DNA from 4 places in the Arsenophonus sp. aPb genome. Region 2 is predicted to be linked to each of the others. Evidence: predicted binding sites of a transcription regulator. Region 2 holds the regulator's gene; each other region holds the start of a gene.
What was found. Region 2 encodes LexA, which represses DNA repair genes until DNA is damaged. Its sites were predicted from a motif close to TNCTGTATGTACATACAGNA; they were not measured.

Region 1: a site for LexA is predicted at 1,539-1,558, ahead of QE177_RS06205 (metal-dependent hydrolase). Genes of this name have one in related genera too.
Region 3: a site for LexA is predicted at 1,681-1,700, ahead of QE177_RS05120 (DNA translocase FtsK 4TM domain-containing protein). Genes of this name have one in related genera too.
Region 4: a site for LexA is predicted at 2,216-2,235, ahead of rmuC (DNA recombination protein RmuC). Genes of this name have one in related genera too.

The regions. Positions count from the first base shown of each region.
Region 1 covers NZ_CP123499.1:1,403,787-1,407,346, forward strand. The annotation lists gene QE177_RS06200 (L-cystine transporter) at 1-768, opposite strand, end outside; gene QE177_RS06205 (metal-dependent hydrolase) at 931-1,524, opposite strand; gene hxpB (hexitol phosphatase HxpB) at 1,712-2,377, opposite strand; gene QE177_RS06215 (YniB family protein) at 2,556-3,095, shown strand; gene QE177_RS06220 (metal ABC transporter permease) at 3,503-3,560, opposite strand, start outside.
Region 2 covers NZ_CP123499.1:2,931,071-2,934,630, forward strand. The annotation lists gene gntK (gluconokinase) at 1-502, opposite strand, end outside; gene zur (zinc uptake transcriptional repressor Zur) at 891-1,355, shown strand; gene lexA (transcriptional repressor LexA) at 1,553-2,167, opposite strand; gene QE177_RS13160 (diacylglycerol kinase) at 2,262-2,642, opposite strand; gene plsB (glycerol-3-phosphate 1-O-acyltransferase PlsB) at 2,766-3,560, shown strand, end outside.
Region 3 covers NZ_CP123499.1:1,154,872-1,158,431, forward strand. The annotation lists gene trxB (thioredoxin-disulfide reductase) at 1-604, opposite strand, end outside; gene lrp (leucine-responsive transcriptional regulator Lrp) at 1,150-1,644, shown strand; gene QE177_RS05120 (DNA translocase FtsK 4TM domain-containing protein) at 1,879-3,560, shown strand, end outside.
Region 4 covers NZ_CP123499.1:2,658,709-2,662,268, forward strand. The annotation lists gene ubiE (bifunctional demethylmenaquinone methyltransferase/2-methoxy-6-polyprenyl-1,4-benzoquinol methylase UbiE) at 1-742, opposite strand, end outside; gene rmuC (DNA recombination protein RmuC) at 830-2,167, opposite strand; gene QE177_RS11860 (DedA family protein) at 2,292-2,822, opposite strand; gene udp (uridine phosphorylase) at 3,203-3,560, opposite strand, start outside.

The DNA of each region.
Region 1 (3,560 bases), 1.5 Mb from region 2:
ATCTTGCAGGTTTGAATTAGCTACGACTTTAATCATTAAAGCCATTACTCCATATGGTGTAAGCCGTATAACTAAACGAACTAGCTTCATAATCCAGGATTGAAAAATATCAATCGCGGATAAAATTTTTTCACCTTTTTCTGGATTACTTTTGGCTAATTGAAGCGCTGCTATACCTAAAAAGGTAGAAAATATAACGACGCTAATAATAGATGTTGGATTAGCACCTGCCAGATCAGCAAAAGGGTTTTTAGGAATAAATGATAATATTAACTCAGGTATTGTTAAATCAGAAACCTTTTGAATATAGTTATTTTCTATAATCTCAAGTTGAAGAGTTTCATGGCTAGTTTGTACTAGGCCTTCTGCAGTTAAGCCAAACCAGCATGTAACAGCGATCCCAATCAGAGCGGCAATGGCTGTAGTAAAAAGAAGGATCCCAATCGTAAAAAAACTGATTTTCCCTAATGAAGATGTTTGATTTAAGCGTGCTATAGCATTAAGTATTGAAGCAAATACCAACGGCATGATAACCATTTGAAGTAATTTTATATAACCATTGCCTATAATATTGAACCATGATAATGAATCATGCACTATTTGATTATTTGTACCATATACTAAATGTAAAATAACTCCAAAAAAGGTACCGATAAGAAGACCAACAAAGACTTTTTTTGATAGACTCCATCCATTTGCACTTACTTTGGCCAAAAAAAGCAATAATATGGTAAAGATAAGTAGATTAAAAATTACGGGGAAATTCATACCCTCTCTCCAGCTCCGGTTTATTGTTATAGGTATAAGATTCTTTGTCATTGGTGAAGTAAGATGATGAACAACTCCCAATGAAATTCATTTTCCCTTATATATTATCAGTAATAAAAATAATTTTGTTATAACTAAATGCAATTTCTTATTCATAATGCATCAAGGGGAATGTAATGAAATTAAATCGTTTAGTTCATTAACTACATATGTAATAACGTTTTTTCTCGTTTCTTGCAATATAGGTTGTAGTGGTAATTGATAGTTCGATGGAATTAAAATCGCACAAATAGCTAATAAGATGGCGATAGAATGCTCCGCTCTTTGATTAGAATTATTACCTAAGATAGGAAAACAGAAAGAAATTTTTAATGGCCATAAGAAAGGTATCCCTTTTACGGTTAACATATCTCCAACTAAGTGACTGAAATAGCCTAATAAAAATGCTTGAACTAGTGCATCAGAAAGCCAGTAACTATGGGGAAGTTGAACGGATAATAACATAATGAGCAACCATGCGAGTAAACTATGGGTAAAACCACGGTGGCCACATAAACGACAAATTGGAACAGAAATAAAACGAAATAAACGTCCCAGATGAGATGATGGATGATCTATATCGGGTAGCAGAGCGCCAAGTAATGCACCGGCCAATAAATGAAGCCAATCACCATATGCAAACTCGGGTGTAATTGCTAGTTTATGCACAAGTATTAATGATGATACTGAAAAAAGCAGATGCCCGGTGGCAGTCATAGCATATAATATCCAACTGTTTATTTATACAGTTTGCAAAGTATAATAGTTTTGGCTTGGTTTGAGTAGTGTAATCGGAAAAAATATCTTATTTATTAAATAATAAGAGTAATTTTTTGTAAGAAAAATGATAATGTATTAGTTTGGCAGTATACTAATGCATCAACTTACTGCCAATCATTGAAATTTAAACGATATGCTTAGTTGCTAATTCAGTCAGGGTGGTGAGCTTGAAGTCTGCTAATGTCCACCGTGTATCAGTAAAGTAATCTTTTGGTGGTACAACGATACTACGCATACGTGCAGCTTTTACAGCAATCATGCCATGGAAAGAGTCTTCAAAAGCAACACAATGAGTTGGTTCAATATCTAGCAGTTTTGCTGCTTGTAAGTAAACTTCTGGGTGGGGTTTACTGTATGGTAATGGCGTTGCTGAGACTACGGCTGAAAAGTAATCGCGAATATTAAACATAGTGAGTACTTTTTCTAGCATGTGCTTTGGTGAAGCTGACGCTAAACCAATTTTTAAATTATGATCTTGGCATAGTTGAAGTGCATGTTTAACACCTGGTAATAACGGTCGTTGTTCTTCTATAAGTTCAATAACACGTTTAACAATTTTTTGTTCAACCTCTTCTAATGAGGTTCCTTGCCAAGGAGCAGCTGAGTACCACAGTTGTACTACTTGATCAATACGTAATCCTAGTGTGTCAGGGAGTTGATTGGCAATTGATGTATTAACGCCAAGTTTACTAAGAATTTCTTTTTCTGCTTGGCTCCAAAGGGGTTCAGAATTAATCAATAACCCATCCATGTCAAAAATAGCAGCTTTGATAGATAGCTTATGACACATTAAAAGCACTCCTATTATTCATGATTTGCTGATTAATTCTACCAACTTAAAATAAAGAAATCTTTTAATATAGATAGGTGAGGGCTAATTTTGATTAGGGATAAAATAACATTTATATATTTTTGATAACATTTTGTCATTTAGTATAAACGTAATATAAAAAATATGAGGAGTTTGAATGAATTATCAAACAGCATTTTATATCGCTATTGGAAAGCGTGTTTTAGGGTGGATAGTTTTTTCATTAGCACTGGTGTCTACAGTAGTTTCTTTAGTCTTACTAGCAGAAAAGCAAGGTTTGCAGGGAGATGGCTTAAATGCTGTAGCCAATGACTTTATTAAAACTATGGCTCATATCATACGACAAAACACAGCCTTTTTAGATTTTTTTTGGCATAATTCACCAATTCCCAGTACACATATGGGGTTTTCGACAGCTAATCTTGCTTTTATTTTGCTATTTTTCTTAATGTTTGTTGGTCAAGCTTTGAGTGCGTCAGGTAACAGAATGAATCGTCAATTGAAATTTATTAAAGAAAGTATTGAAGATCACCTTATTTTCGAAAGAGCAAAAGGTATGAAAGTATCAAAAGAAGATATAGAAGCCAAAATTACTATTCCTCATCATACTATTTTCCAGCAGTTTTTTATTCTGTATATGTTACCGCTTATAATAGGAGGAATACTTTACTTTATGATGAATATCTTAGGCTGGTAGTTTTCTTATATTATAATCAATTGGAAAATAATTTTATTGAACAGTTACAACAAGATTATCAATAATGCCTTATCTAGTAATAAAGCTATTATTGCGGATATTATAGCAATTTAACAAATAATAGCGTTGATATATCAATTGGCGCTTATCACAGCCTACAGGGAAAGGTAAACTACTTTACTAATGGGGGTTTGAGATAATTCCATTTAATTAAATTTTTAACATCAATTAATTGCAATATATAGTGAATTATTACCTATTTGTGTTCTAAGTTATTTCACTATTAATTTAAATTTTTAAACTCCTTCAATGATGGTTTGCAGTAAATAAATAGTCTTTGTAAGAAAAATTCAGGATTATCATCTGCAATAGATAAAATAATCCTAACTTTGCTAATTATTTTTTACTTAAGAACGAATTGAAATTTTATTGCAAGAAGAACGTTTTTTTATTTTACTAATATAG
Region 2 (3,560 bases):
CTGTATTATCAATAACCTCAATTAATGGTGGCTTAATATCGATGACATACACATCTTTTTCATCATTACTAGGTACTTCTAAAGTGTCAAACTGAGAGACTAACATATTTGGTTTGAAAAAATGATTTTTACGCTTTTTTAATCGGCCTTCTATTAACTGAAAGTCTCCTTCAAGATAAAGAAATGACAGATGTTGGTTTCCGTTTCTTAAAATATCTCGATATTTTCTTTTCAAAGCGGAACAAACAATTAAAGAAACACTATTTGTTCTTTGCATAGCAAAAATAGCATCACTCAATGCCTTAAGCCAAGGCAGTCGATCAGAATCATTCAAAGCATGGCCATCCGACATCTTTTTAATATTGGCGCGAGGATGCAAAAAATCACCATCTAAAAACGCTGCTCCTGTTTTCTGAGCGATCCCACTCGCAACTGCAGATTTACCACTACCAGATACCCCCATAAGTATAAAAACATGGTGTATTTTTTTGGTATCACTCATTAAAAACTCCGTTAAAAAATCAGGCAATATATAAAATGTTACTGATAATTATCAGTTATAAAAAAATAATATAATAGATTTGTGATAGGAATCTCAGTAAAGAGGAAGATCTGATCGCAAGTAAAACTCGTTATCAATTTTATAGCTCTCAATATAAGCAGAAATAATTTATATTAATTCCACTAGCTAGTTGAAATTAATCATCTTAATTACTACTCACAATACCATTCCATTTTCCAATTAAGTATCCGTTTCTAACAATAGAAAATAAAAAAAACATTATTAGAAAATAGTAAAAGATATTATTTATTTTAGAACTATGGTAGATAACAAAAAGTATAAATATGATAATATCATTATTATAATGATCTTCACATTAGGATAATTCATGACAAAGCAAGATCAGGAAAAAATATTGTCCCAAGCAAAGAAAATATGTCAAGCGCGTAATGTACGTTTAACGCCACAAAGAGAAGAGGTATTGCGCCTTATAGCAGCCCAACCTTGTGCTATTAGTGCTTATGATTTGCTGGACCTACTTAGAATTTCTGAACCTCAAGCTAAACCACCCACCATTTATCGTGGCCTAGAATTTCTCTTAGAACAAGGATTTATTCACAAAATAGAATCAACAAATAGCTATGTTATTTGTCATCATTTTGAGGATCCTAAACATACTTCAGTTATGTTAATTTGTGACAGTTGCGGCAGTGTTGCCGAAAGTAATGGTCAGACAGTAGAAACCGCTATTATAAAATTAGCCAAACAGACTGGTTTCCAGTTATCCCATACCGTTGTTGAAAGCCATGGGCTATGCTCACCTTGCTACAAAATCGAGAAAAAATCGTGTTAAAGCTCTGCATTACTAGGGTTAAATAGAGATACAAAGGCCAGTTGTTCATCCAACCGGCCTTTATTAAATAATCAATAAAATTTAAAATAACTTACTTAATACCAATTAATTACAAATCAAACAAAATTAGAAAATAATAATATTGTACTCAATAAATTAAACTGAATTTACTTAAAAATTAATTATATGTAAAATGATTAAAATAAATCACTATTACGAATAATACCAACAGCAAGCCCTTCAATAGTTAAGTTTTGTGTCCGCAAATCCACAATAATTGGCTCAAATTCAGGATTTTCAGCAATTAATTCGACTTTACTACCCGCTTGCTTAAAGCGTTTAACCGTCACTTCATCATCAATACGTGCAACAACAATTTGCCCATTATGTACCTGCTGTGTTTTATGTACAGCGAGTAAATCACCATCGATAATTCCAATGTTTTTCATGGACATACCATTAACACGTAATAAAAAATCAGCACTAGGTCTAAAAATAGTGGCATCAATCCGATAGTGGCTTTCGATATGCTCTTGGGCAAGTAATGGCTCTCCCGCCGCAACCCGACCTATAAGTGGTAATCCTTCATCCTCATTTTCTTCTTGTAGTAGCCGGATACCGCGAGAAGCACCAGAAACAATTTCAATAACGCCTTTACGCGCCAATGCCTTTAAATGTTCCTCTGCTGCATTTGGTGAACGAAAACCTAAACTTGAAGCAATCTCAGCGCGTGTGGGAGGCATACCCGTTTGCGAAATGTGTTCACGCACCAGATCATAGACCTGCTGCTGCCTCAACGTTAATTCTTTCATTTCGCCCCCTATTATTGGCATTCGCACATTGTCACTGTAAGTATATACAGTTATATGAAGATTTTAAACTGATAAATGTGTAAAACCCTATTTTTTATAACTGGCTCACGAAATAATGATTACCAATCACAACTGCCCAAATAAAAATAGCTAACCAAATTGAAACAAAAACAGCCGCTGAGCCTATATCTTTTGCTTTACCAGAAAGTTCATGTAATTCTGTACCAATCCTATCAACCACTGCTTCAATCGCACTATTTAATAATTCAACAATGACTATTAATACTACTGAACTTATAAGTAATAACCGTTCAATCCATTGCACATCAAGGAAAAAAGCCACAATAATGGCGATAACCACCATAATTGCTTCTTGTCTAAAAGCCGCTTCACTCTTCCAAGCTGATTTTAACCCTTTCAGCGAATAACCTGTTGCTTTAATAATTCGGGCTAGTCCCGTTGTTTGGTTTGCCATAAAATTTACTCTCTAGATACAGTTATATATGGGATTTAGTATAATTATTATCTTTTAAACAGATATTAATTACTATTTCTGATATGCTTGGGTAGGATTCTAATAAGAGGCTATCGCTCACCTATGTCATTTTGGCGTAAAATTTACTATAATCTATTAGATTTACCAATGAAATTATTGGTAAAAAGTAAACTCATACCAGCAGATCCAATTAAAGAATTGCGTCTTGATACGACACGTCCTTTTCTATATGTATTACCTTATCATTCTAAAACGGACTTATTGACGTTACGTCAACAATGCTGTTCTATTGGCTTACCTGATCCACTCGATCCGATTGAAATAGACGAAATTAAATTACCTGCTTATGTCTTTATTGATGATGGCCCACGTGTCTTTCGTTATTATTCGCCAGATCCACGTAAAGATTCAGTAAAAACATTTACGGCTTATCTTGATCTTCATTGCCATAATCCCGAACTAAACATTCAGATGCTACCCGTATCAGTGATGTTCGGTCGAGCGCCTGGTCGAGAAGGCCACTCCCCAGCACCACCATTACGTCTACTTAATGGTATTCAAAAATTCTTTGCCGTTATCTGGTTAGGACGTGACAGTTTTGTTCGTTTTTCACCTACTGTCTCTTTACGCCAAATGGCTAGGGAATATGGTACGGATAAAATTATTGCCAACAAACTTGCTCGGGTCGCCCGCATTCACTATTCACGGCAACGATTAGCAGCAGTTGGCCCCAAACTCCCTGTTCGCCACGATCTATTCAATAAGCTGTTAACTTCAAAAGCGATTGAAAAAGCAGTTGAAGATGAAGTAAAAGCAAAAAAAATCTCACTTGAGAAGGCAAAACATAATGCGATTGCCATGATGGAAGAAATTGCCGCTAATTTTTCCTATGAAGCG
Region 3 (3,560 bases), 1.4 Mb from region 2:
TATGGCCAGTTTTTACTTTTTCCATCATCCGTTGGATGAGAATTTTTTCGGCACGAAACGTGTCACGTCGATGAATTACATGCACTTCTGCGGCGATATTGGATAGGTAAAGTGCTTCTTCAATAGCAGTATTTCCACCACCTACTACTGCCACTTTTTGCTTGCGATAGAAAAAACCATCGCAGGTGGCGCAGGCTGAAACGCCACGACCTTTAAAGGCTTCTTCAGAAGGTAAACCCAGATAGCGAGCTGAGGCGCCGGTAGCGATAATAAGCGCATCACAGCTATAGATTCCGTCATCACCCGTGAGTTGGAACGGCCGTTGCTGCAGATCAACCGCATAAATGTGATCATTAATAATATTTTCTTCTGCAGTAAATTTTTTAGTATGTTGCAGCATCCGTTCCATCAATACCGGCCCCATTAACTCGGTATGATCGCCTGGCCAATTTTCAACTACGGTGGTGGTGGTTAACTGCCCTCCTGGTTGCATGCCGGTAATTAAAACCGGATTTAAGTTTGCTCGGGCGGCATAAATAGCTGCCGTATAGCCAGCTGGGCCAGATCCCAGAATAATAACCTTACTATGCTTGTTGGTGTTCATGGCGGCTCCATTTGTAAGAATATCTATTTAATGTGGCGATTGTAGGAGATTAGGAAAATTAAAAAAAGTAAATTGAATGAAAAGATGATAAGGAATAATCATTCTTTGTTGACTTGTTTTAACATTTTATTTATTAAGGCGAGTTATGAAAAAAGATTATTTTTGGTGAAATAACGTTTTAAAGTGAGAATTTTTCTGATGTCTTATTGACAATTAGTTAATAATAAATTCATTTCCTTATGATGTTCTGATTTTTATTCATAATCTTTGACAATCGGTTGTGTATTTGAGAAAACATCTTATAGGATTAATTACCTCATTTGATTAATTGAAATTGAACATCATTTAAACAAATAGATAAATATCCTACTTTTCATTATCAAATTGAAAACTAACCAGATGATTTATCTACAAGATGAATTATACTACAAATACTAATGGTCAGGCGGAGTTTAACCTTATTGCATCTTTTCCAATTCAATAATAAGAAAAGAAAATAGGGAATGTAATGGGTATAAAAAAATAGATAAAAGAGAGATAACGAAATGATTGATAACAAAAAGCGTCCAGGAAAAGATCTTGATCGTATCGACAGGAACATACTTAATGAATTGCAAAAGGATGGTCGTATTTCTAATGTAGAGCTTTCTAAGAGAGTAGGGTTATCGCCGACCCCTTGTTTGGAACGTGTGCGTCGTTTGGAACGTCAAGGTTTTATTTCTGGTTATACTGCTTTATTAAATCCACACTATCTCGATGCATCTTTATTGGTTTTTGTTGAGATCACCTTGAACCGTGGTGCTGCAGATGTTTTTGAACAGTTTAATGCCGTTGTGCAAAAACTGGAGGGAATTCAGGAATGTCATTTAGTCTCTGGAGATTTTGATTATTTACTTAAAACACGGGTTCCTGATATGTCTGCCTATCGCAAATTGTTAGGCGAAACTTTGCTTCGCCTTCCTGGTGTCAATGACACGCGGACTTATGTAGTAATGGAAGAGGTGAAACAGAGTAATCGTTTGGTCATTAAGACACGTTAATCAAATAGATGCAAAACCGGAAAAAGTTAGGTACACTCCTGTTTATGCATACAGTTTCAACGCTGAGCATTACTCAGCGTTGTTCCTTTCAATCAACAGGAAAAACCTGGAGTGTTAGTTTTGGGCCAGGAATATACAGAAGACAAAAACATTAAGTTAAAAAAGATCAGTAATGGCAAGATACTGACAGAGGTTATTTTACTGATAATTACTATCTGGGCGATTTTTTTGCTGGTGGCTCTGATAAGTTTTCATCCTTCCGATCCTAGCTGGTCACAGACAACTTGGAATGAACCGATTAAAAATTTAGCTGGCGGCATTGGTGCATGGTCAGCAGATATTCTTTTCTCTGTTTTCGGCATCTTAGCCTACGCTATACCATTAGTCATGTTGTTAGGATGTTGGAATGTATTTAAAGATATCGATAACCAGGATTGTCTGGATTTTTTTGTTCTTTCTTTACGCCTGATCGGTGGGTTAGCGTTAATAATTACCTCGTGTGCCCTGGCAGCACTTAATATTGATGATTTACCTAATTTTTCCTCCGGTGGCATTATTGGTAGTGTTTTTAGTAATGCCATTCTACCTTGGTTTAATATTTTAGGAACCACGTTAACGCTACTTTGTATTTGGGCGATTAGTTTCACCTTATTTACGGGTTGGTCATGGTTAACGATTGCGGAAAAGATTGGTGCACTAGTTTTAGCGGCAATAACGCTTATTACTAATCGTAATCGTAGTAACAACAAGCATCAAGCAACAGAATCTTATGTCTCACCTCATCCGGCTAAATTATACGATGGTACATCAGACACAGCAGATTATATTGATCCTGATGATGTGCTTTTTTCAACTGCGCCAATTAAACAGTTAGCGAAAGAAGGATTGAGTAATAATAAAAACGATCAATTGTATCCAGATAAAGTACAGTTTTTGACGCCAGATGAAGCCAAAGTTGCCCTTGATATTCAGGCAGAAACATTGGACAAATATGACGAAGATATTTTTAGCAAACCGTCAAATATCTCCGTTCCAATGGATGATGAAGTTGATCTCAATCAACGGATAGATCCTAATCACGTTTCTAAAGTTGGCTTGCAAAAAGAAGTGGCTGATCTGGCTGAACCCTTAATTTCCCCAGTAACCAAAATAGATGCGGAAACTGACGCCAGTACTGCCTTCACGCCGGTAAAATCACAAATTAAAAAAGGTATTGGCCCCGAATTTCCGCGCCCTAATCCTGTTCGTTTACCAACAAGGCGCGAGCTTTATGGTAATCGTCTAACGACACAAAAAGAGCAGGAATTGGATGCAGAGCAAAAAGCTTTTCAAAATCACGCGACCCAGCCTGATGGCGCTGAGTTTAGTATTGATAATTGGAATGAAGAAAAATTACGTGATCAGTTTTTGCAGCAGCAAAACGAGCGTTATAACACCAATATAACTAATAATCTTAATCAGCTAACAGATAACATTGATGTGGACGACAAACCTATTACATCAGATGAAATAGAATTAAACGCGTTAGTTGAAAACCAACCGCACATTGAGCATAAATGGCCTTTGGCAGAAGACGAAGCGATATCGCAAGAGCAAGTAGCAAAAGATTTCAGTGAAACATCATTAGCGCCTGAAGATAAAAAGCAACAGCTAGCGCAGACATTGCCTGAGCAGGGAAGTCTTTTTCATCCTTTTCTGGTACGTAATGATCAACCATTACCAAAACCCACGACGCCAATGCCTTCATTAGATCTGCTTGCCAGCCCACCAAACCACAACGAACCGGTTGATATGTTTGCGTTGGAACAGACATCCCGTTTAATTGAAGCGCGTTTAAGCGATTATCGGGTAAAAGCGGAAGTGGTTGGCTTTTCACCTGGGCCTGTTATTACGCGCTTTGAGTTGGACTTAGCCCC
Region 4 (3,560 bases), 270 kb from region 2:
CTCTATGTAGGGCAACAATTCCACCAGTCATATTGGTATAGGAAACTTGTTCAAAACCAACTAACTCCATCATTGTTTTTAACGTGTCCTGATCAGGATGCATACGAATAGATTCAGCAAGATAACGATAGCTATCGGCATCATTGACTATCATTTGACCAACGCGCGGCAAAATATGAAAAGAGTAGGCATCATAAGCTTTAGTTAATAAGGGTAAAATGGGTTTTGAAAACTCTAATACTAATAAACGACCACCGGGTTTTAATACCCTAAACATTGATTTTAGTGCTTTATCTTTATCAGTAACATTGCGCAGACCAAAAGAAATACTTATACAATCGAAGTAGTTATCAGGAAAAGGTAACTCTTCAGCATTAGCCTGGACATAATTAACATTACCAACAATCCCCCGATCGCGGAGCTTTTCGCGCCCCATTTTCAGCATAGAATCATTGATATCAGCCAGAACAACCTCACCTTTTTCGCCAACTATTTTGGCAAATTTAGCTGTCAAGTCGCCAGTGCCACCCGCCAGATCTAAAATATATTGCCCACGGCGCGCGCCACTGGCTTCTATTGTAAAACGTTTCCAGATTCGGTGGATCCCTAATGACATAAGATCGTTCATAAGATCATATTTCGCGGCCACCGAATGAAAAACAGCAGCAACCAAATTCGCTTTTTCATCCTTGGCTACTTTACGAAAGCCAAAATCAGTGGTTTCTTTAATTGGATCTACCATATTTACGCTCATTTAATCATTAAAATAATCGAAAGTGTAATCATGTTTATCGCAAGATCTTATTTATGATCTACCGATTTTTGTTAATTATGATTTAGCGGTCTGTTTGCTAAATTCAGTATCAATCGGACGTTTCACTTCTATTCCCAATTCTTTTAAACTTTCCGCCTGACTAATCAAATTACCTTTTCCTTCCGCTAATTTTTTGATTGCCGATTGATAATTCAGCTGTGCTTTGCTCAAACTCTGACCTAAAACCTGTATATCATCAACAAATAACCGCATTTTGTCATACATTCTAGCGGCACGCTCGGCAATAACTTGTGCATTTTGACTCTGGCGTTCATAGCGCCACAAATTATTAATAGTGCGTACTGCCACCAATAAGGTTGAAGGGCAAACGAGTAAAATGTTATTTCGCAACCCTTCGTCAATAAGTTCAGGCGCTTCACGTAAAGCAATCAAATAAGCGGGTTCAAGTGGAATAAACATTAGTACATAATCTAGCGATCTTAATCCATTTAATTGATGATAATCTTTTCGTCCAAGCTCTTTTATATGGTTACGTACAGAATTAACATGCCCCCGCAATGCCGTAGCTCTTTGCTGCTCATCTTCACTATTAAAATAGTGCTCATAAGCTGTCAGTGACATTTTAGCGTCGATTACAACATCTTTACCTTGTGGTAGACGAATAATCACATCCGGCTGATAACGACTATTGGAGGTATTGATACTGACTTGAGTTTCAAACTCATGCCCCTGCCTTAGCCCAGAAGCCTCCAATATGCGAGAAAGAATTGTCTCACCCCAATTTCCCTGAATTTTATTATCCCCTTTTAACGCTTTAGTCAAATTAATCGTTTCTTTTGCCATCTCTGCATTTAACTGCTGAAGCTGACGAATTTCATGAGCTAAGGTATGACGCTCACGCGCTTCCTGACTAAAACTCTCATGTACCTGACGGCGAAAACCATCCAATTGTTCACGGAAAGGTGTTAATAATGCAATTAAACTCTGACGGTTCTGCTCAGAAGCGCGACGCTCATTTTGTTCAAAAATACGATTGGCTAAATTCTCAAATTGAACATTTAACCGTTGCTCACTATTTAGTAATAGCCGCTGCTTCTCTTCAAAAGCCAGTCGTGTTTCTTCAAGCCGTGTCATCACTTCACGTAGTTCAACTTCTTGATTACGATTAATTTCCCTTTGTGACCTTAATTCTTGGTCACGGTGCTGACACTCAATTTTCCAATATTCGAGGTGGGCAATTTTTTCTTCATAGCTAGCCTGAATACTATAAAAGTCACGCAATTCCGACTCTTTTTTATTCATCTTTTGCGCAATAAGTAGCCAGATTAAACTACCACCAAAGAGTGTTCCGGTAAGAAATCCAATAATTGCATATAATAACTGAATATCCACCTGGGTTTCCTTAAAATAGTCTTTATTTTATAAAGTAACTTAGTGGTATACTGTATAAATGTCCAGAATAAACTTTACTTACCTTGGTCAACAAACAGCACTAGGCTGAAATTTAACGACTGTTTTACCCCATCCACTGAGCAAGCCAAGATAAACCAAATGCCCCTGGCGTTAAAATAGCAAATGCCCAGATCATGGCAGAAAGTAAATTAGCCAGCTGAAAATAATGTTTAGGCATTGCACAAATACCTGCTACTAAGGGGATAACCGCCCTTAAGGGGCCCAAAAAACGGCCAAGAAAAACACTCCATACTCCCCAACGGTCAAAAAAACGATGACCCCGATCAAGCACTTGAGGACGACGAGAAATTGGCCACATATGGCTTACACTGTTCTTATAATGAAAACCAAACCAATAAGACAACCAATCACCCAAAAAAGCACCACTAGCGGCAGCTAACCATATAGGTAAAAAAGCGAGCCCATTATCACCAATTAATGCGCCTAAACCAAGCAAAATTACTGTGGCAGGTAATAATAAGGAAATAAAGGCTAACGATTCGCCAAAAGCTAATATAAAAACAATAAAGATAGCTAATATTCGATGGTTGCGAGCAAATTCGGTAATAACATTAATAATTTCAGACAATGTCAACTTATTATTCCTATTACAGTTAAATTTTCGTTATTATGTCGTCAATAATGTAAATTATTGTCAGTTTAAAATATATAATACGATAAGTTCAACTTATAAAATGATAAATTTAAGTTATTTAATTTTATGCTATTATCCGGCAGTTAACCTTAATTGATTCACTAAAAAGACGAAATAAGAAAATTAGCCGTTAGTTGATCAAAATAGAGATTATTGAATACCTTCGATAATAAAAAATAAAACGAATATTACTTAAGGAAAATAAAAAAACCGCGATTAAATAAAAAAGATATAATAAAATAAATTTATCGCTATTTTATAAAAATAACAAACAGTTATACCCGTTTTATCGAATAAATTAGCTAAGCATGTAGCATTTTTTAATTTAATAACCGGCGAGCTGCATCAACAACAATCCCTAAAACATTCCCTTCAGTTTGGCGTAATAATGTTTCATCTGGCGTTTCTTGTTGGGTACGGTTAACAATCACACCGGCTATCATACCTGCTGATAATCCCTGGCTAGAACACATAGTCAGTAAGGTGGCTGATTCCATTTCATAATTAATCACTCCCATCTTTTGCCATTCTTCCATCGATCCACGAAAACGACGAACAACCCGGCCACTATAAGTATCGTAACGCTCCTGACCAGGATAAAAGGTATCCGAAGAAGCGGTAATACCAACATGGGTTGTGATCCCCGCTGCTTTAGCAGCTTCATATAGCGCATTGGTA